Regions from separate parts of the Streptomyces sp. NPDC000151 genome, predicted to be linked through region 2. Evidence: riboswitches for the same ligand, from Rfam matches in the RefSeq annotation. Region 2 holds a riboswitch; the other holds the start of a gene.
The links. Region 2 has a riboswitch for S-adenosylmethionine ahead of ABT381_RS16805 (aminotransferase class V-fold PLP-dependent enzyme). Riboswitches for the same ligand answer to the same signal wherever they lie in the genome.

Region 1: linked by a shared signal. The riboswitch ahead of thrC (threonine synthase) and the one ahead of ABT381_RS16805 (aminotransferase class V-fold PLP-dependent enzyme) in region 2 are both predicted to bind S-adenosylmethionine.

What each region holds. Positions count from the first base shown of each region.
Region 1 is NZ_JBEPFC010000017.1:51,265-61,946, reverse strand. Features, by position in the region: gene ABT381_RS08390 (Cmx/CmrA family chloramphenicol efflux MFS transporter) at 1-426, shown strand, start outside; gene ABT381_RS08385 (DUF4031 domain-containing protein) at 509-775, opposite strand; gene ABT381_RS08380 (DUF8819 family protein) at 785-1,147, opposite strand; gene ABT381_RS08375 (MurR/RpiR family transcriptional regulator) at 1,418-2,278, shown strand; gene murQ (N-acetylmuramic acid 6-phosphate etherase) at 2,397-3,338, shown strand; gene ABT381_RS08365 (PTS transporter subunit EIIC) at 3,422-5,008, shown strand; gene groL (chaperonin GroEL) at 5,125-6,750, opposite strand; partial or broken gene ABT381_RS08355 (cold-shock protein) at 7,039-7,243, opposite strand; gene ABT381_RS08350 (MoaD/ThiS family protein) at 7,711-7,989, opposite strand; gene thrC (threonine synthase) at 8,096-9,382, opposite strand; SAM riboswitch class I at 9,400-9,558, opposite strand; gene ABT381_RS08340 (glucosyl-3-phosphoglycerate synthase) at 9,739-10,682, shown strand, end outside.
Region 2 is NZ_JBEPFC010000051.1:28,506-39,187, forward strand. Features, by position in the region: gene ABT381_RS16790 (hypothetical protein) at 1-158, opposite strand, end outside; gene ABT381_RS16795 (rhomboid family intramembrane serine protease) at 349-1,098, shown strand; gene ABT381_RS16800 (Lrp/AsnC family transcriptional regulator) at 1,095-1,376, shown strand; gene ABT381_RS16805 (aminotransferase class V-fold PLP-dependent enzyme) at 1,462-2,868, opposite strand; SAM riboswitch class IV at 3,068-3,184, opposite strand; gene trpD (anthranilate phosphoribosyltransferase) at 3,262-4,326, opposite strand; gene qcrB (cytochrome bc1 complex cytochrome b subunit) at 4,485-6,125, opposite strand; gene qcrA (cytochrome bc1 complex Rieske iron-sulfur subunit) at 6,122-7,183, opposite strand; gene qcrC (cytochrome bc1 complex diheme cytochrome c subunit) at 7,180-7,989, opposite strand; gene ctaE (aa3-type cytochrome oxidase subunit III) at 8,069-8,689, opposite strand; gene ABT381_RS16835 (DNA-binding transcriptional response regulator) at 8,976-9,377, shown strand; gene ABT381_RS16840 (L,D-transpeptidase) at 9,467-10,682, opposite strand, start outside.

The DNA of each region.
Region 1 (10,682 bases), on a different contig from region 2:
CACAACTCCGTTGCCGCGATCGCGCTGTCCCTGATGCTGGGCGTCACGGCGTTCACCACGGCCCCGGCCCTGAACGCCCGGATGTTCAACGTCGCCAACGCCGCGCCGACGCTGGCCGGCGCCACCACGACGGCCGCCTTCAACATCGGCAACACGCTCGGCCCGTGGCTGGGCGGCCTGGTCATCAGCGCGCACTGGGGCTACCCGGCCGTGGCATGGACCGGTGCCGCGCTGGCGGCTGCCGCCGTCGTCGCGACGGGCTTCGCCTTCCGGATCCAGCGCTCCACGGGCGCGGCCTCCCGGCTGGTCGCGTCCTCGGAGGAGCACCTCCTGCACGAGGCCGGCCGCCCGGACGAGGCCGCGGCGGACGACCGTAGCGCCACAGCGGACGACCGCAGCGCCGCGGCGGGCGGCAAGCGCCTCTGATCGAAGGCTCCGCGCAGCGGGCGGGGCGGCCCAGTTCAGCCGGTGCCGCCCCGCCTTGCTGGATCGGACCATACGAAAGCGGTCAGATCCGGCGGTTTTTCGGACGACGCAGACCCGCGGCCGTCAGGCGGCGCACCAGCTCCTTGCTGCCGATCTCGACCGCGCCCGCCCGTACGGCGTCGGCGTACCGTTCCGCCGGCAGGTCGTAGTGATCGCGCTCGAACGCCCGCCGCGGCGCGCCGATCCGGGCCGCGAAGGCGTGCAGCTCCTCGAACGACGCGTCGCTCACCAGATGCGACCACAGCCGGCCGTGCCCCGGCCAGGTCGGCGGATCGATGTAGATCGCCACGCCGCTCCCTCAGCTCCCCAGGGGCCCGGCGAGCGAGCCGACCCGGGCCACCGAGACGGCCGTCTTCGGGCAGACCCAGTGCGGGTCGGGCCCCAGCTCCGGCTCCACGTCCAGCGCGTGCGGGTCCCCGCCCTCGGTGCACACCGGGCACAGCGGCCAGCGGCCGTACCGCTCCAGCAGGGAATCCTGGACGTCCTGGGCGACGAGCCCGGCGACGAATTCGACGCCCTCCGGCCACTGCTCGACCCACCACCGCCGGTGCGCGACCGCGTCCTCCACCAGCGAGACGATGTCCGCGTCGGCGACATCGCCCGCCATCAGATCCGCGATCACCAGGGCCCGTGCGGCGTGCAGCGCCTGTTCCAACTCCATGTGCCCATTGTCGCGCGTACGCGCCGAAGTCCCACACGCGTTCCCGTCGTCCCGGCGTCGTCCCTGCGGCACGGAGTTGTCCACAGGCCACAGAGAGGTATTGACGCCACCGGTGACTGAAATTACTTTTCAGAGGTGAGCACCAGACTGAAGGAAACTTTCAGCGGCGCGGGTTCCGCCGCCCCGACCACGTCCGGCGCGACCTCCAGCGCGGCCTCCGGCGCCGCCCGGCGGCCGCAGCCGGAGCGGACCCCGCCCGCGCCCGCGGCCCTGGCCGCGAAGGTGCGGACGCTGGCGCCGTCCATGACCCGCTCCATGCAGCGGGTCGCGGAGACCGTCGCCGGCGACCCGGCGGGCTGCGCCGCGCTCACCGTCACCGCCCTCGCGGAGCGCACGGGCACCAGCGAGGCCACCGTCGTCCGCACCTCCCGCCTGCTCGGTTACCCGGGCTACCGCGACCTGCGGCTGGCGCTCGCCGCCCTCGCGGCCCAGCAGGCCGCGGGCCGCGCGCCCGCCGTCACGGCGGACATAGCGGTCGACGACTCGCTCACGGACGTGGTCACCAAGCTCGCGCAAGAAGAGCAGCAGTGCCTCGCCGACACCGCGGCCGCGCTGGACACCACCCAGCTGGAGGCGGCCGTGGGCGCGCTCGCCGGCGCCCGCAGGATCGATGTGTACGGCATCGGCGCCTCCAGCCTCGTCGGCCAGGACCTGGCCCAGAAGCTGCTGCGCATCGGCCTGATCGCGCACGCCCACTCCGACCCGCACCTCGCGGTGACCAACGCCGTGCAGATGCGGACCGGCGACGTCGCCGTCGCGATCACCCACTCCGGACGCACCACGGACGTCATAGAGCCGCTGCGGGTCGCCTTCGACCGCGGCGCGACGACCATCGCGGTCACCGGCCGCCCGGACGGCGAGATCGCCGCGTACGCCGATCACATACTGACCACGTCCACGGCCCGCGAGAGCGAGCTGCGCCCGGCGGCCATGTCCTCGCGCACGAGCCAGCTGCTCGTCGTCGACTGCCTCTTCGTCGGCGTCGCCCAGCGGACGTACGAAACGGCGGCGCCCGCCCTCTCCGCTTCGTACGAGGCCCTGGCGCACCGCCACTCCCCCCGCACCCGCTGACCGCCGCGCGCCCCGCCGCGAGGCGGCACCGCCCCACCCGCTGACCGCCGCGAGGCGGCACCCCCCCGCCGCGAGGCGGCACCCCCACCCGCAGCCGTACTCGGAGAGCCCCCACGCCATGACTTCCACCGCTGACCACACCGCCCTGCGGGCCCAGCTGGACACCCTCACCACCGAGGCGTTCCGGCCGGAGCTCGCCGAGATCGACCGGCTGACCACCCTGGAGATCGCCCGCACGATGAACGGCGAGGACGCCACCGTCCCCACCGCGGTCGCGGAGCAGCTGCCGCGGATCGCCGCCGCCATCGACGGCATCGCCGCCCGCATGGCCCGCGGCGGCCGGCTGATCTACGCCGGGGCCGGCACGGCCGGGCGGCTCGGCATCCTGGACGCCAGCGAGTGCCCGCCCACCTTCAACACCGACCCCGAAGAGGTGATCGGGCTGATCGCGGGCGGCCCGCCCGCGATGATCACCGCCGTGGAGGGCGCCGAGGACAGCAAGGACCTGGCCGCCGCCGAGCTGGACGCGCTCGGCCTGACCGCCGAGGACACGGTGGTCGGCATCTCCGCCTCGGGCCGCACGCCGTACGCCATCGGCGCCGTCGAGCACGCCCGCGCCCAGGGCGCGCTGACCGTCGGCCTGTCGTGCAACGCCGGCTCCGCGCTCGCGGCCGCCGCCGACCACGGCATCGAGGTCGTCGTCGGCCCCGAGCTGCTGACCGGCTCGACCCGCCTGAAGGCCGGCACGGCCCAGAAGCTGGTCCTCAACATGCTCTCGACCATCACGATGATCCGGCTGGGCAAGACCTACGGAAACCTGATGGTCGACGTCCGCGCGTCCAACGACAAGCTCCGGGCCCGTTCGCGGCGCATCGTCGCGCTCGCCACGGGCGCGTCCGACACGGAGATCGAGGAAGCCCTCGCCGCCACCGACGGCGAGGTGAAGAACGCCATCCTGACCATTCTCGGCTCCGTGGACGGACCCACCGCGGCCCGCCTGCTCGCCGACTCCCGCGGCCACCTGCGCGCCGCCCTCCAAGCCGCCGCCCAGGAAAGCTGACCACCCGGCGCCCTCCTCCCCCGGGGAGGCGCCGCTGCCCCGCGCCCCCGCGGCGCATCCTCCGACAGAACAGCGCCTCGCACATGACCTCTGCATCTCCCCAGGGGAACTCCGGCTCCCCGGACAAGAACCGCGCCACCGCCGCCGCGCTCCTGCCCCTCGTGGGCGGCGCTGCCAACCTCACCTCCATCGCCCACTGCATGACCCGGCTCCGCCTCGGCATCAAGGACCGTTCGCTGGTCCAGGACGACGCGCTCAAGGCGCTGCCGGCCGTCATGGGGGTGGTCGAGGACGACACGTACCAGATCGTGCTCGGGCCCGGCACGGTCGCCCGCGTCACGCCCGTCTTCGAAGAGCTGGTCGAGGAGGAGCGGGCGGCCGGCGCGGACGGGCCGTCGCCCGCCCCGGCCGCCGGCCCGGACGGCGCGGCGCCCGGCTCCCCCGACTCCCCCACCACCGCCGACGAGCTGGCCGCTCAGGGCGCCGCCATCAAGGCACGCCGGAAGGCGGCGAACGCCACCCCCTTCAAGCTGTTCCTCCGCAGGATCGCGAACATCTTCGTCCCGCTGATCCCCGCCCTCATCGGCTGCGGCATCATCGCCGGCATCAACGGCCTGCTCACCAACCTCGGCTGGCTGCCCACGCTCGTCCCCGCGCTGGCCGCCATCGCCTCCGGCTTCATGGCCCTGATCGCGGTGTTCGTCGGCTTCAACACGGCGAAGGAGTTCGGCGGCACACCGATCCTCGGCGGCGCCGTCGCGGCGATCATCGTCTTCCCCGGCGTCGCGAACATCACCGCCTTCGGCCAGAAGCTCTCCCCCGGCCAGGGCGGCGTACTGGGCGCACTGGGCGCCGCGGTACTGGCCGTGTACATCGAGAGATGGTGCCGGAAGTGGGTGCCGGAGTCGCTGGACGTGCTCGTCACGCCGACCCTCACGGTCCTGTTCACCGGCCTGGTGACGATCTTCGGCCTGATGTACGCGGCGGGCGAGGTGTCCGCCGCGATCGGTACGGCCGCCAACTGGCTCCTCGCCCACGGCGGCGCGTTCGCCGGCTTCGTGCTCGGCGGCCTCTTCCTCCCGCTGGTGATGCTCGGCCTCCACCAGGCCCTCATCCCCATCCACACCACCCTCATCGAGCAGCAGGGCTACACCGTCCTGCTGCCGATCCTGGCGATGGCGGGCGCGGGCCAGGTCGGCGCGGCGATCGCGGTCTACCTCCGGCTGCCGCGCAACGGCTCGATCCGTACGACCATCAAGTCGGCGCTCCCCGCCGGCTTCCTCGGCGTCGGCGAGCCGCTGATCTACGGCGTCTCGCTCCCGCTCGGCCGGCCGTTCATCACCGCCTGCGTCGGCGGCGCGTTCGGCGGCGCCTTCGTCGGCCTGTTCAACCAGCTCGGCACGGCCGTCGGCTCCACCGCCATCGGCCCCTCCGGCTGGGCGCTCTTCCCCCTCCTCAAGGGCAACCACGACCTGGGCGCCACGGCCCTCATCTACGCCGTCGGCCTGCTCGCGGGCTATGTCGTCGGCTTCCTGGCCACGTACTTCTTCGGCTTCAGCAAGCAGCTGCTCGCCGACCTGAACACGGGCGCCGAGGAGGCGCAGGCCCCGCCCCCGGGTGAGGGCCGGCCGGGCACCCACGGCCCGGCCAAGGAGCCGGCGTCCGTCTGAGCCGGCGTCCGTCCGACCGACCGCCGAAAACGCCCGAGGGCGGCACCCCCGCGATGGGGGTGCCGCCCTTGGTCCGTACAGCGCTGAACAGCTGATCCGTTCCCGGAAGGGGTGGATCAGAAGTCCATGTCACCGCCCGGCATGCCGCCCGGGGCGCCGCCGGCGGCGGCCTTCTCCGGCTTGTCGGCGATGACGGCCTCGGTGGTGAGGAAGAGCGCCGCGATGGAGGCGGCGTTCTGCAGCGCGGAGCGGGTGACCTTGGCGGGGTCGATGATGCCCTCGGCGATCATGTCGACGTACTCGCCGGTCGCGGCGTTCAGACCGTGGCCGACGGCCAGGTTGCGCACCTTCTCCACCACGACGCCGCCCTCGAGGCCGCCGTTGACGGAGATCTGCTTCAGCGGGGCCTCCAGGGCCAGCTTCACAGCGGCGGCACCGGTGGCCTCGTCACCCTCGAGCTCGAGCTTCTCGAAGACCGAGGAAGCCTGCAGCAGGGCGACGCCACCGCCGGCGACGATGCCCTCCTCGACGGCCGCCTTCGCGTTGCGAACGGCGTCCTCGATGCGGTGCTTGCGCTCCTTGAGCTCGACCTCGGTCGCGGCACCGGCCTTGATGACCGCAACACCGCCGGCGAGCTTCGCCAGGCGCTCCTGCAGCTTCTCGCGGTCGTAGTCGCTGTCCGAGTTCTCGATCTCGGCGCGGATCTGGTTGACGCGGCCCTGAACCTGCTCGCTGTCACCGGCACCGTCGACGATGGTGGTCTCGTCCTTGGTGATGACGACCTTGCGGGCGCGGCCCAGGAGGTCCAGACCGGCGTTCTCGAGCTTGAGGCCGACCTCCTCGGAGATGACGGTGCCACCGGTGAGGATGGCGATGTCGCCGAGCATGGCCTTGCGGCGGTCACCGAAGCCCGGGGCCTTCACGGCGACGGACTTGAAGGTGCCACGGATCTTGTTGACGACCAGGGTCGACAGGGCCTCGCCCTCGACGTCCTCCGCGATGATCAGCAGCGGCTTGCCCGACTGCATGACCTTCTCCAGCAGCGGAAGGAGGTCCTTCACGTTGGAGATCTTGGAGTTGACGATCAGGATGTACGGGTCGTCGAGCGACGCCTCCATACGCTCCATGTCGGTGGCGAAGTACGCCGAGATGTAGCCCTTGTCGAAGCGCATACCCTCGGTGAGCTCGAGCTCCAGACCGAAGGTCTGGGACTCCTCGACGGTGATGACGCCTTCCTTGCCGACCTTGTCCATGGCCTCGGCGATGAGCTCGCCGATCTGGGTGTCGGCGGCGGAGATGGAGGCGGTGGAGGCGATCTGCTCCTTGGTCTCCACGTCCTTCGCCTGCTCCAGCAGAGCGGCGGAGACGGCCTCGACGGCGCGCTCGATGCCGCGCTTCAGAGCCATCGGGTTGGCGCCGGCCGCGACGTTGCGCAGGCCTTCGCGGACCAGGGCCTGGGCCAGGACGGTCGCGGTCGTCGTGCCGTCACCGGCGACGTCGTCCGTCTTCTTCGCGACCTCCTTGACCAGCTCGGCGCCGATCTTCTCGTACGGGTCCTCGAGCTCGATCTCCTTGGCGATGGAGACACCATCGTTGGTGATCGTGGGGGCGCCCCACTTCTTCTCAAGGACGACGTTGCGGCCCTTGGGGCCAAGGGTGACCTTGACGGCGTCGGCGAGCTGGTTCATCCCGCGCTCGAGACCGCGCCGTGCCTCCTCGTCGAACGCGATGATCTTGGCCATGTGAAGTGGTCCTCCCGGACAGGGGTGGATTGCTCCGGACCGCGCCCGCGCCCGCGACGGACGGTCTGCGTGCCGTGTGGTTCCTTGCCCCACCCGGCCTGCGGACCTCGCTGACCCGATCCAAGTTCTGTCACTCTCACTGGGAGAGTGCTAAGCCCAATGATTAGCACTCGACCCCTCCGAGTGCAAGCTTGGGAACAGAGAAGCGCCTCCGCACCCGCGCACAACGAGAGGCCCGTGCCCCCCTCAGGGGACACGGGCCTCCGTACGCTGCAGTCGGTCGGCGCTTCAGCCGGCCACGCGAACCATGTCCGCCTGCGGCCCCTTTCTGGCCCTGCGAGATCTCGAACTCGACCCGCTGACCTTCCTCAAGGGTGCGGTAACCGTCCATCTGGATCGCGCTGTAGTGGACGAAAACATCCGCACCACCGTCGACCGCGATGAAGCCGTACCCCTTCTCCGCGTTGAACCACTTGACGGTGCCCTGAGCCATTCCTAACTCCCCTATTGCTGGCCCTTGCGCAGGACCGCACTCCGCGGACCCGGGTCAGACCTCACCCCCAAGGAGGGTGTGCGCCGGAACGCGTCGACCGCCGCTGAATGTATCTGCACCGATGCCCAGCGCAACAGGTCAATCGGACGAGAATTCTGCCCACGACCATTCGCCGATTTACGGCGAAGTCTCAATAATTCTGGGCAAGCCGGGCCGGGCATAGCTCATCAACACGACAAAATGCGCACACAGTTTGGGCACATCTTGTCGCGTTCTCATATGCGTCAGGCACGCGCGCGAAGAGGATTCACCTCAACTGTATCGCCTTTAACGACATGGAATCGCCCCGTCCGCTTTCGCTGCGGACGGGGCGATTCCAGGAGTCGTATGCCGTCACCCACGAGACGGTGCACAGGGGGCGCACACGGGGCGCACAAAGGGGCGTGCGCCGGGCGACGAGAGGCTTTTCAGCAGCCGCCGGCCACCGCGGGGATGATCGAAACGCCGGCGCCGTCCGGAGTCGGCGTCTCCAGCCCCTGCTCGAAGCGCACGTCGTCGTCGTTGACGTAGACGTTCACGAAGCGGCGCAGCTTGCCGGTGTCGTCCAGGACGCGGGCCGCGATGCCGGTGTGGTTCTTCTCCAGGTCCGCGATGACCTCGGAGAGGTTCGCGCCCTCGGCGGAGACCTCGGCCTTGCCGTCGGTGTAGGTGCGGAGAATGGTGGGGATGCGGACGCTCACGCTCATGGGGTTCTTCTACCTTCCAGGTTCCGGGAAAACGAGTACAAAGGCTCCGCGGCGCGGCGGAGCGGGGAGGCGGCGCGGGCCCGCCGACGGGCCCGCCGGAACCCCACTACTTGTCGAGGCCGGCCTCGCGGAACGCGTCCAGGCTCGGGCGGATGGTCGCGGTCGGGCCGGTGGTCGGCGCCACGGCGTCCAGCGTCTTGAGCCCGTCGCCGGTGTTGAGGACGACGAGGGACTTCGCCGGGTCGATCTGCCCGTTCTCGATGAGCTTCTTGGTGACGCCGACGGTCACGCCGCCCGCGGTCTCCGCGAAGATGCCCTCCGTGCGGGCCAGCAGCTTGATCGCGTCCACGACCTGCTCGTCATTGACGTCCTCCACCGCGCCGCCGGTGCGGCGGGCGATGTCGAGCACGTACGGGCCGTCCGCCGGGTTGCCGATCGCCAGCGACTTGGCGATGGTGTTCGGCTTCTGCGGGCGTACGACGTCGTGGCCGGCCTTGAAGGCCGTCGAGACCGGCGAGCAGCCCTCGGCCTGGGCACCGAAGATCTTGTACGGCTTGTCCTCGACCAGGCCCAGCGCGATGAGCTCCTTCAGACCCTTGTCGATCTTCGTGAGCTGCGAGCCCGAGGCGATCGGGATGACCAGCTGGTCCGGGAGCTCCCAGCCGAGCTGCTCGCAGATCTCGTACGCGAGCGTCTTGGAGCCCTCGCCGTAGTACGGGCGGAGGTTGACGTTCACGAAGCCCCAGCCCTCGCCCAGCGGGTCGCCGATGAGCTCGGAGCAGAAGCGGTTGACGTCGTCGTAGTTGCCCTCGATGCCGACCAGGTCGCCACCGTAGACCGCGGCCATGACGACCTTGCCGGCCTCCAGGTCGTGCGGGATGAACACGCAGGAGCGGAAGCCCGCCCGGCGCGCCGCGGCGCCGACCGCGCCGGCCAGGTTGCCCGTGGAGGAGCAGGACAGGGTGGTGAAGCCGAAGGCGCGGGCCGCCTCGACGGCGATCGCCACGACGCGGTCCTTGAAGGAGTGCGTCGGGTTGCCCGAGTCGTCCTTCACGTACAGCCCGCCGGTGACGCCGAGCTCGGCGGCGAGGCGGTCGGCCTTGACCAGCTTGGTGAAGCCCGGGTTGAGGTTGGGCTTGTCGGCCACGTCGGCGGGGACGGGCAGCAGCGGCGCGTACCGCCAGATGTTGTTCGGACCGGCCTCGATCTGCTTCCTCAGGCCCTCGGGGTCGCCGCTCGGCAGGTCGTAGGCCACTTCGAGCGGCCCGAAACATTCCTGGCACGCGAAGATCGGACCGAGCGGGAAGCGCGTACCGCACTCGCGGCAGGACAGCGCGGCGGCGGGACCGAGGGTGACGGCGGAAGTGGTGCTTTCGGAAGCTTGCACAGCCATGGAGGCGAGGCCCTTTCTCCTCATCTTCCTCACGACGCACTTCGCCGTGAGACGGATTTGGCACCTTCCCTAGCCGGGAGCCTCGCGCGGCGGACATCAGCGTCCTGGCGGCAAGACCGGCTGGAGGGTTGCCGGGGCTTCAACGGGCCGTATCCCTCTGCCCCTCTGGATGAGCGGTATGGCCTGTGTACGAAACACAGGCGTTTGTTCAGCGGTGACCCCGGCATGCGGTGGTCATCCGCGTTGTTCAAGACTGTAACCGAAGGGGTGGACGGTTGAGATAGCCGTCCGAACCGCGAGATGGCTCACACCGCGTAGCAAGATGGCTCACGCGCGTAGCAGAAGGAGACGGATTCGTGCTGGAAGAGGTGGAGCGCTGGCTGGCCGGCCGCTCATGGTCAGCCGCCGACCGATCGCTCGACCAGCTGCTGGCAGCGAAGAGCCGTACGGGGCAGACGGTCAGCGTAGTGCTGCCGGCGCTCGACGAGGAAGCCACGGTCGGCACGATCGTGGAGATCATCCGCCGCGACCTGATGTCCGCCGCGGTGCCGCTGGTCGACGAGCTGGTCGTGGTGGACTCCGGCTCCACCGACCGCACGGCCGAGGTCGCGGCCGCCGCGGGCGCCCGGGTCGTGCACCGCGACGCGATCCTGCCCCGGCTGGCGACGGTGCCCGGCAAGGGCGAGGTGCTGTGGCGCTCGCTGCTGGCCACCAGCGGCGACATCGTCTGCTTCGTCGACGCCGACCTGCGCGAGTTCTCCGCCGACTTCGTGTCCGGGATCGTCGGGCCGCTGCTGACCGAGCCGCGGGTGCAGTTCGTGAAGGCGATGTACGACCGGCCGCTGGGCGAGGGCGCCGGCGGCCCCAAGGGGGGCCAGGGAGGACGGGTCACCGAGCTGGTGGCCCGCCCGCTGCTCAATCTGCACTGGCCGCAGCTGGCCGGTTTCGTCCAGCCGCTGGGCGGCGAGTACGCGGCCCGCCGTTCGCTGCTGGAGCGGCTGCCCTTCCCCGTCGGGTACGGCGTCGAACTGGGCCTGCTGGTCGACGCGCTGCACACGGTCGGCCTGGACGCGCTGGCGCAGGTCGACGTGGGCGTGCGCAAGCACCGGCACCAGGACGGGCAGGCGCTCGGCCGGATGGCAGCGGCCATCTACCGCACCGCCCAGCTGCGGCTGGCACGCGGGCACCTCGTACGGCCCCGGCTCACCCAGTTCGACCGCGGTGCGGAGGGCGGCTTCGTCCCGCGGACGACCGACGTGGACACCGAGGAGCGGCCGCCGATGCGCGACATACCGGAGTA
Region 2 (10,682 bases):
TCACTGAGCACCTCGCGCTCCTCGACCTTGGGCTCGCCGGCCAGGTCGAGGTGGACGTACTCCACCACCTTGGACTGGCGGGTCACGTCGAAACGCGTGAGGTTGCCACACAGGGTGCAGCGCCACCGGGTTTCGGCCGTCGGCAGGGGAACAGCCATTGTGTCGTCCTCTTTCGTCAAGCGTCGTACGTTGTGCGGGTTCTCGCGGTGCGCCGTCGGACTGCGGAAGTACGGAAAGTACTGCCCGTAACCCTACGGCCTGGTGGCGACCGGGTGCCGTCCCCGCCCGGGTACCGGAACACGGCGAGGCACTCTGTCCCCTTTGTGGCTATTACGCCATGATCACTTCATGTCGGCCTCGTTTCCGTCCCCGCGGACCGTGTTCTCCCGTATGACCAACGTCCTCATCGGCATCTGCTGCGTGGTGTTCGTCATCGGCCCGGCCTCGGGGCTGAACGGGATACACGGCACCGGCGAATCGCTCCTGCAGGCACAGAGCGCGTACTTCGCCCGCTGGGGCGTCATCCCCCGCGACCTGTGGAGCGGCGATCCGAAGGCCCTGCTCACCCCGCTCACCGCGCTCTTCGTGCACGGCAGCTGGCTGCACCTGCTGGGCAACATGCTCTTCCTCTACGTCTTCGGGGGCATGGCCGAGGCCAGAATGGGCCGGCTGCACTTCGCGGTCTTCTACGTCCTGACCGGTTACGTGGCCCTGATGGGCTACGCGGCGGCGCACGCCGAGTCGGGCCAGACCCTGGTCGGCGCGTCCGGATCGATCTCCGGCGTGCTCGGCGCCTTCCTCTACCTCTTTCCCCGCGCGCGGGTGACCAGCCTCTTCCCGTTCCTCTTCTTCCTGCCGCTGCGCTTCCCCGCCTGGGCGGTGCTGCTCTTCTGGTTCGCGCTGCAGTGGCTGGCCGCACAGCGCGCGGTCAACGGCCCCGGCGTCGCCTACCTGGCCCACGTCGTCGGCTTCCTGCTGGGCTTCCTGTACGCCTGGGTCCGCTACCACGTCCCGGCCGCTCCACCGCAGGCCGCGCCGGGCCTCCCCGGTAGGGTGGAGCCCACAGAACGGCCGACCGAGGGAGAGAGCCAACCGTGATCACTTCGATCGTGCTCATCAAGACCAGCGTGGACCAGATCCCGGAGATCGCCGAGAAGATCGCGGCGCTCGACGGCGTCAGCGAGGTCTACTCGGTCACCGGCGCGCACGACCTGATCGCGATGGTCCGGGTGGCCGAGCACGACGAACTGGCCGACGTCATCCCCGGCCGGATCAGCAAGGTCCCCGGCGTCGCCGCCACCGAGACCCACATCGCGTTCCGCACGTACTCCCAGCACGACCTGGAAGCGGCGTTCGCGATCGGACTGGACGCCTGAAACACCGCCCGCACGTCATCGCCGGACAGGCCGCAAAATCAAGCCCGTCCGGCGATTGAGGACACCGGCCGTAGGCCGGCCCGGCTCAGCCGCGGTCCGGGACGCAGCGCCCCTCCTCGGTCCGGTAGGACCACCGCGCGCCGTCCCGCACGAGCTCCTTCACCGCCGTGACGAACCGCTCCACGTGCTCGTCCGGCGTCCCGGCGCCGAAGCTCACCCGGATGGCGTTCAGCGACCGCTCCCCCGGCCTGGCGTCCGGCGCGCCGCACTCGCCCGGGTCCTGCGGGTCACTGCCCAGCAGCGTCCGCACGAGCGGGTGCGCGCAGAACAGCCCGTCCCGTACGCCGATACCGTACTCCGCGGACAGCGCGGCGGCGAAGTGCGAGCTGTTCCAGCCTTCCACGACGAACGACAGCACGCCCACCCGCGGCGCGTCGTCGCCGAACAGCGAGAGCACCTTCACCTCGGGCACCTCGGCGAGCCCGGCCCGCACCGTGCCGATCAGCTCCTGCTCCCGCGCGACCAGGTTGTCGAACCCGGCCTCGGTCAGCGCCTTGCACGCGGAGGCGATCGAGTACACCCCGATCACGTTCGGCGAACCGGCCTCGTGCCGGGCGGCCGTGGTGTGCCACTCCACCTGCACCCCGCCGTCCTCGCGCCGCGCGACCTTGCGGCTCGCGCCGCCGCCGGCCAGGTACGGCTCGGCGTCCTGCAGCCAGTCGGCGCGGCCGGCCAGCACGCCGGACCCGAAGGGCGCGTACAGCTTGTGGCCGGAGAAGGCCACCCAGTCCACGTCCAGCTCGGCGATGTCCACCGGGTGGTGCGGGGCCAGCTGCGCGGCGTCCAGCACGATGCGCGCGCCGTGCGCGTGCGCCGCGGCGGCCAGCTCGCGCACCGGCCACAGCTCACCGGTCACGTTCGACGCGCCGGTCACGCACACCAGCGCCGGGCCGTAGGGCTCGCGGTCCGCGAGCGCCTGCTCCAGCGTGTCGACCGCCTGCTGCGGGGTCCGCGGGGCGTTGAGGTACGTCACGCCGATGTCCGCCCGCTGCTCCCAGGGCAGCAGCGACGCGTGGTGCTCGGTCTCGAAGACGAACACCCGGGTGTGCGCGGGGAGCACGCCGGCCAGCAGGTTGAGCGAGTCGGTCGTCGAGCGGGTGAAGACGACCTGGTCCGCCTCCCGGCAGCCGAGGAACTCCGCGACCGTCTTCCGGCTGTTCTCGAAGAGGTCGGTGGAGAGCTGGGAGAGGTACCCGGCGCCGCGGTGCACGCTCCCGTAGTACGGCGCGTACGCGGCCACGTCGTCCCACACCCGCTGCAGGGCCGGGGCGCTGGCGGCGTAGTCCAGCGCGGCGTAGGTGACCTCGCCGCCGGTGACGAGCGGGACGCGCACGTCGCTGCCGAGGACGGGGAGCGGCGCGGCGGCGGTGCAGGCGGGCTCGGCGTCGGCGGTGTCGGCGGTGGCGAGGGCGGTTTCAGGGCGCACGGACATGGCGGAGTCTCCCGGGGATGCACGAGATGTGCGAAGTAGGCGAATGACACGCACAGGGCGTGGAAAGACCCGCGGGCGCACAGGTACCTCGGACAGAGGGGCGCCACAGGCGGGGTGTTGGGAAAAAGGGGCCTACAGGCCCTAGCGCATTCGCTGCATCACGGAAGAGCTCCCTCGATAACCAGGATCCCTGGCGAGGGATCCGCGCTTGCCGCCGGCCTTGCTGCCTGCGACCTGGTCATCACCCGGGGCACCCCGCCACGGACGGAGGGTTGCCGGACAGCAAGCCGGGGCCTAATCGCTGTCACTCGTGACCTGCCGAGAATCATGCCACATGATCGGAACGCCGCAAGGGGTGTCCGGGATGCGGACACCCCCTCGCGCCGCGGGACGTTACGCGTTCGAAGCAGCCACCCAGCGCTCCAACGTCGCCCGTGCCGCGCCCGAGTCGATCGACTCCGCCGCCTTCGCCATCCCCGCCGCGATCTGCTCGTTCAGCGGCGCGTCCGTCGGGGCCAGTGCCACCAGCGCCGCAGCGGAGTTCAGCAGGACCGCGTCCCGTACCGGACCCGGCTCGCCGGCCAGCAGGCGGCGGGCGACGTCCGCGTTGTACGAGGCGTCCGCGCCGCGCAGCGCGTCCACCGGCACCAGCTCGATGCCGACGTCGCGCGGGTCGAAGGACACCTCGCGCACGGTGCCGTCCCGGACCACCCACACCGTGGAGGTGGCCGTGGTCGTCAGCTCGTCCAGGCCGTCGTCGCCGCGGAAGACCAGCGCGGAGGAGCCGCGCTCGGCGAGCACGCCGGCCAGGATGGGCGCCATCCGGGCATCGGCCACGCCGGTGGCCTGGGCCGTGACCTTGGCCGGGTTGGTGAGCGGACCGAGCACGTTGAAGGTCGTGCGGATGCCCAGCTGGCTGCGGGCGGGTGCGACGTGCCGCAGCGAGGGGTGGAACTTCACCGCGAAACAGAAGGTGATGCCTGCTTCCTCGGCGACCTCCACCACCCGGCGCGGCGACAGGTCCAGGTTCACGCCGAGCTTCTCCAGGACGTCGGAGGCTCCGCTCGCGGAGGACGCGGCGCGGTTGCCGTGCTTGACGACCTTCGCACCCGTGCCGGCCACCACGATCGAGGACATCGTGGAGATGTTCACGGTCTTGGCGCCGTCGCCGCCGGTGCCGACGATGTCCACGCTGGGGCCCGGCACCTCGATGAGGTTGGCGTGCCGGTACATCGCGCTGACCAGCCCGGAGATCTCCGCGACCGTCTCGCCCTTGGCGCGCAGCGCCACCGCGAAGCCGGCGATCTGCGCGTCGCTGGCCTCGCCGCGCATGATCCGGTCCATCGCCCACTCGGTGGAGTCGGCGGAGAGGTCACTGCCTTCGAGGAGGGCGTTCAGCACGCCCGGCCAGGTGCGGGCCGCCACGCTGCCGCCGCCATCCGGGGTCACAACGTTCATGGTCCACGCTCCTGGGTGAGTCAAAAATCTTCACAGCGAGCCTATCGGGCCCGTAGGTACGCCGGAGGGCCCCGTCCGGTGCGCGGACAGGGCCCTCTGGGTGGCGTTCCTTGCTACGTGCTCGGGGTCACGGTGTCGATACCGCGGCCCCGCGGAGATCAGTGGTGGCCGTGGCCGCTGGTGATCTCCTCGTACTCCTCCACCGTCGGCTTCGGAATGTAGTTGTCCTCGCCGTAGAAGCCCTTGGAGAGCTTGGCGCGCAGCTTGTGCGAGCGCTTGATCTTGCGCTTGACGCCGTTCTCGTCGACCTCGGGGCCGATCTCCAGCGGCTTGGGCTGCTCGTGCTGGGTGAGCGCGTGCATCTGGTCCTGCGTGAGCGGCTCGTGCACCTCGATGAACTCACCGTGCGGCAGCCGCTTGATGATGCCGGACTCGCGTCCGTGCAGCACCTTGTCGCGGTCGCGCCGCTGCAGACCCATGCAGATCCGCTTGGTGATGATGAAGGACAGCACCGGGCCCACGAAGAACGCGATCCGGACGAACCAGCTGATCGAGTTGATCGACAGGTGGAAGTGCGTGGCCCACAGGTCGTTGCCACCACCGACGAGCATGACCAGGTAGGCGAAGAGCCAGGCCACACCGAAGCCGGTACGGGTCGGGGCGTTGCGCGGGCGGTCCAGCAGGTGGTGCTCACGCTTGTCGCCGGTGACCCAGGACTCGATGAACGGGTAGACCGCGATGGCCGCCAGCACCACCGGGAAGATGACGATCGGGATCAGTACACCGAAGTTGATGGTGTAGTGGCCCGCGATGTTCCACTCCCAGCCGGGCATGACGCGGATCAGACCCTCGGCGAAGCCCATGTACCAGTCGGGCTGGGCGCCGGTGGACACCTGGTCCGGACGGTACGGGCCGATGGCCCACACCGGGTTGATGCTCGCGATCGCGGCGATCACCGAGATCACACCGAAGACCAGGAAGAAGAAGCCTCCGGCCTTGGCCATGTAGACCGGCAGCAGCGGCATGCCGACCACGTTCTTCTCGGTCTTGCCGGCACCCGGGAACTGCGTGTGCTTGTGGTAGAAGACCAGGATCAGGTGCGCCACCAGCAGGCCGAGCATGATGCCCGGCAGCAGCAGGACGTGCACCGTGAAGAACCGCGGAATGATGTCGTGGCCGGGGAACTCCCCGCCGAAGATGAACATCTGCAGGTACGAGCCGACCAGCGGCATCGCCAGGATGACACCCTCGATGAAGCGGACACCGGTGCCGGACAGCAGGTCGTCGGGGAGCGAGTAACCGGTGAAGCCGGTGAACATGCCCAGGACGAACAGCAGGAAGCCGAACAGCCAGTTGACCTCGCGCGGCTTGCGGAAGGCGCCGGTGAAGAACACCCGCATCATGTGGACCATCATGCCGGCGAGGAACACCAGCGCGGCCCAGTGGTGGATCTGCCGGATCAGCAGGCCGCCGCGGACGTCGAAGCTGATGTCCAGCGTCGACTCGAAGGCCTGCGTCATCCGGATGCCGTGCATGGGCACGTAGGAGCCGTGGTAGACGACCTCGGCCATGCTCGGGTGGAAGAACAGCGTCAGGTAGACGCCGGTCAGGATGATGATGATGAAGCTGTAGAGGCAGATCTCACCGAGCATGAAGGACCAGTGGTCCGGGAAGATCTTGCGCATGTTGGACTTGGCGAGGCTGTAGATGCCCAGCCGGCCGTCCGCCCAGTCGGCGATCCGCTCGCCCCGCGGCGCCTGGCCGCGGCGCGCGTTGGTCGCGCTCGTCTCGTTACTCATCCGCGCTCCCAGAAGCTCGGGCCGACGGGCTCCGCGAAGTCGCTGACGGCTTCGAGGTAGCCGTCCTTCACCGTGATGTGCAGCTGCGGCAGGGGGTGACCCGCCGGGCCGAAGATCACGCGGCCACCGTCGGAAAGGTCGAAGGTGGACTGGTGGCAGGGGCAGAGCACGTGGTGCGTCTGCTGCTCGTACAGGGAGATCGGGCAACCGACGTGGGTGCAGATCTTCGAGTACGCCACGATGCCCTCGTGCGACCACTCAAGTTCCTGCTTGTCCTTGATGTTCTGCGGCTGGATCCGCACGAGCATCAGGGCGTCCTTGGCGATCTTCTGGTGGAACTCCTCGTCGCTCTCCTCCAGGCCCTCGGGCTTGGCGAAGGTGAGGGAGCCCACCGCGATGTCCTCGGGACGCAGCGGGAGGTTGGTGGACTGGTTGACCAGGCGGATGCCCTTCTTCCAGCCCGTGGTCCGGAGCTTCTTCTCCGGCAGCGGACCGAGGTCGCGCAGCAGCACCACACCGGACAGCGGCACCAGGGCCAGCGCGCCGAACATGGTGTTGCGGATCAGCTTGCGGCGGCCCATGCCGGACTCCGCGGCGCCTTCCCGGAAGTCGGCCATGACCTTGGCCTTGACCTCGGGCTCGGCCTCGATCGGGTGCCGCTCCTGGGCGACCTCCACGTCCGACATCAGCGTGCGGGCCCAGTGGACCGCGCCGGCGCCGATGCAGAACAGCGCCACGCCCAGCGTCAGGCCCAGCGCGAAGTTCAGCGCGCTGATGTGGCCGAGCGGCCAGACGTAGATGATCTTGTCGATCGGGAAGATCACGTACGAGGCGATGAAGCCGATCGTCGCGAGCATGGACACCGTGAAGAGCAGAGCCACAGTGCGCTCGGAGCGCCTGGCCGCCCGCTCGTCGATGTCCTGGATGCGGTGCTCGTGGGGGGGCAGGCCCGGGTCGGCGAAGGGGTTCTCCTTCGTCGCCACGTCACCGTGAGCGCCCTCGCGCCCACTGGGCAGGTTTTCTTCTGGCACGTCTGTGTGTCGTCCAGTCTCACTCATGACTTCTTGGCCTTCGCTGTCCGGGCTGCGACCCAGATGGCGACCGCGACCAGTGCGCCCAGGCCGAAGATGTAACCGAAGAGGCCCTCACTGACCGGGCCGAGACCGCCGAGGTCCATGCCGCCGGGGCTCGCGGTCTTGTCGCCGTTGACCTCACCGAGGTAAGCGACGATGTCCTTCTTGTTGGACTGCGAGAGAGTGCCGTCACCGAACGAAGGCATGTTCTGCGGGCCGGTCTCCATGGCCTCGTAGATGTGCTTCGGGTCCACACCGTCAAGCGCCGGTGCGAACTTTCCGTTGGTCAGGGCACCGCCCTTACCGGTGAAGTTGTGGCACTGCGCGCAGTTCGTACGGAACAGCTCACCGCCCTTGGCGATGTCCGCTCCGTCCTTGCTGTACTGCTCCTTGCCGGGCACGGAGGGACCGGCGCCGAGCGACGCGACGTACGCCGCCAGCTGGTCGATCTCGGCCTGGCTGTAGATGTTCTTCTTCTTCGGCACCTGGGCGCCGGGCTGCTGCGCGGGCATACGCCCGGTGCCGACCTGGAAGTCGACGGCGGCAGCGCCCACGCCGACCAGGCTCGGGCCGTCGGAGGTGCCCTGACCGCCGGTGCCGTGGCAGCTGGCGCAGCCCACGGCGAAGATCTTCTTGCCCTCCTTGATGGCAAGAGACTGGGCGGTGTCATCGGCCTGAGCCTTGTCCGCCGGCGCGAACGCGGCGTACAGCCCCCCAGTGACCGCCAGCGCGAAGAGTAGGACGACGAGCGCCGCCAGCGGATGGCGCCGTCGTGCGGAGAGCTTTTTCACGGATTACCCCGGTGTCAGGATCTTCTGCGTCGATGCTTTGGCTGTGTCTGTTCCGAATGCGGGTCCGGTGCGGGACCTGTTACCGGATCAGGTAGATCGTGGCGAAGAGGCCGATCCAGACGACATCGACGAAGTGCCAGTAGTAGGACACGACGATGGCCGCGGTGGCCTGTTCGTGGGTGAACCTCTTTGCCGCGTACGTCCTGCCCAGGACCAGCAGGAAGGCGATCAGACCGCCTGTCACGTGCAGTCCGTGGAAGCCGGTGGTCAGGTAGAACACCGAGCCGTACGGGCCGGACGAGAGCGAGAGACCCTCGTGCTTGACCAGCTCCGTGTACTCGAAGACCTGACCGCCGATGAAGATCGCACCCATGATGAAGGTGATCACGAACCAGGCCCGGAGCTTCTTGACGTCGCCGCGCTCGGCCGCAAAAACACCGAGCTGGCACGTCAGAGAGCTGAGCACCAGGATCGTCGTGTTCGTCGCGGAGAACGGAAGATTCAGCGCATCGGCGGATTCCTTCCAGTAATCAGCTCCGGTCACCGATCGGAGGGTGAAGTACATCGCGAAGAGGGCCGCGAAGAACATCAGCTCGGAACTCAGCCAGATGATGGTTCCGACGCTGGTGAGGTTCGGCCGATTGACCGACGGGTGCGCGTGCCCGGTTTCTACTGCTGTTGCTGTCGCCACGACCGACATTATGTCGGTCGCTTATCTTGCGCTCACTCCGGGGGGTGCCGTTCGGTGTGTCAAGGGGGTGTGCGCTGCCCGTACGGTCCAGTGCCGGCATCCCCCGAAGGGGGGAAGCACACGTTCCGCACACCCCTGACACCCCCGCTCCGACCAGTCCTGACGGGCCGTCGGGCGGAGCATTGATCCGTACGAACCCTCCTGCGCGGGCCCTTCCGGGCAGTAGCATCCGCTGAACGGGACCGGCCCCAGTGGTGCTCCCGTCGACGGTGCTCCCCAAAAGCGTGGAGGAACGATGCAGGCGACTGCCACGGTGCTGGTCTACAGCGACAACGCGGGCACCCGCGAGCAGGTGCGTCTCGCGGCCGGCCGGCGGCCCGCCGCCGACGTGCCGCAGGTGGAGATTGTGGAGTGCGCGACGCTCCCGGCCGTCCTCACGGCCCTGGAGCAGGGCGGCATCGACGTCTGCGTCCTGGACGGCGAGACCGCCCCGGCGGGCGGCATGGGCGTGTGCCGGCAGATCAAGGACGAGATCTTCCACTGCCCGCCGGTGCTGCTGCTGATGGGCCGCCCGCAGGACTCCTGGCTCGCGACCTGGAGCCGGGCCGACGCCGCGGTGACCCACCCGGTCGACCCGGTGGCGTTCGCGGACGCGCTGGCGGGGCTGCTGCGCCGCCGCCTGCTCGCGCAGACCTGAGGGCCGCCGGGCGGCACCGAGGACGCAGCAGCGCCCCGTCCGGGCGGGAATGGCCCGGACGGGGCGCTGTGTGCCGTTCTGCGGGCCGCTCACACCCGCGGGCGCAGTCTGGCGGCGTCGGCGGGCGCGGCGCCCTCCTCGTCGCTTTGGGCGCCGCTCACGCCGCCGCCCAGGGCGCTGCCGGCGCGCCACTTGCCCCAGGACAGGTTCCAGTCGCCGAACCCGTTGTCGAACGGGACCATTTTGTCGCCCTTGCTGTTGACCACCTGGACGACGTCGCCGACCCGTACGTGGTCGAAGAACCAGTGCGCGTTGCCGGTCGACATGCCCGTACAGCCGTGGCTGACGTTGGCCGCGCCCTGCGAGCCCACGGACCAGGGCGCCGCGTGCACGTATTCGCCGCTCCACGTGACCCGCGTGGCCCAGTGGACCGGCAGGTCGTACGCCTCCGAACTGCTCCGGGAGATGCCCACCGTGGTGCTGCGCATCCGGACGAACGCCTCCTTGCCCAGCACGGTCTTGATGCCGTTGCGGGTCTCGAAGCCGGCCTTGCCGGTGGTGACGGGCAGCGTCTTGATCACCTTGCCGTTGCGCCGGACCGTCATCCGGTGCGCGGCGGCGTCGGTGACCGCCACGACCCGGTCGCCGGTACGGATCCGCACGGGCTTGCCGGGCCCGCCGTACAGGCCCTTGGCGACCTTCAGGCCCTGCAGGTTGCTGTACGCCTCGACGGAGGCGTGCGCGGGCCAGTAGGAGCGCGGGCGGTAGTGCAGCGTCCGCTCGTCGACCCAGTGCCAGGAACCCACCACGCGCGGGCTGCTGTCGACCTTCAGGGCGCCCTCCACGAGGACCTTGGCGCGCGCGCCGTGCACCGGCCGGCTGAGCTCGGCGGTGAGCGGCTGGCCGACGCCGTACGTGCCGCTGTCGGGCCCGAAGGTGACCCGCAACCGCCGGTCGCCGCCGCCCCGCGTCTCCATCCGCAGGACCTTGCGGCCCGGCTTGCCGTCGCTGTCCTCGGTGCTCACCCGCACCGTGTAGCGGGTGCCGGCGGCGAGCGGTACGGAGCTGCGCCAGCGGGTGCCGTCGGTGGACAGCCGGCCGCGGATGTGGCGCCCCGCGGTGTCCGTCGCGGTGACGTCCGTGATCCGCGCCTCGTCGCCCGTGGTGGTGACTTCCAGTGGCCGGTCGGGGTCGGCCTTGCGCGCGCCCGCCGGGGCGTTGGCCGCGATCTGGCCGGCCGCGTCGTAGGGCTGGGCGGCGAGCGGATCCGACGTGGCCCCGCCGCCGCACCCGGTGGCCCCCGCC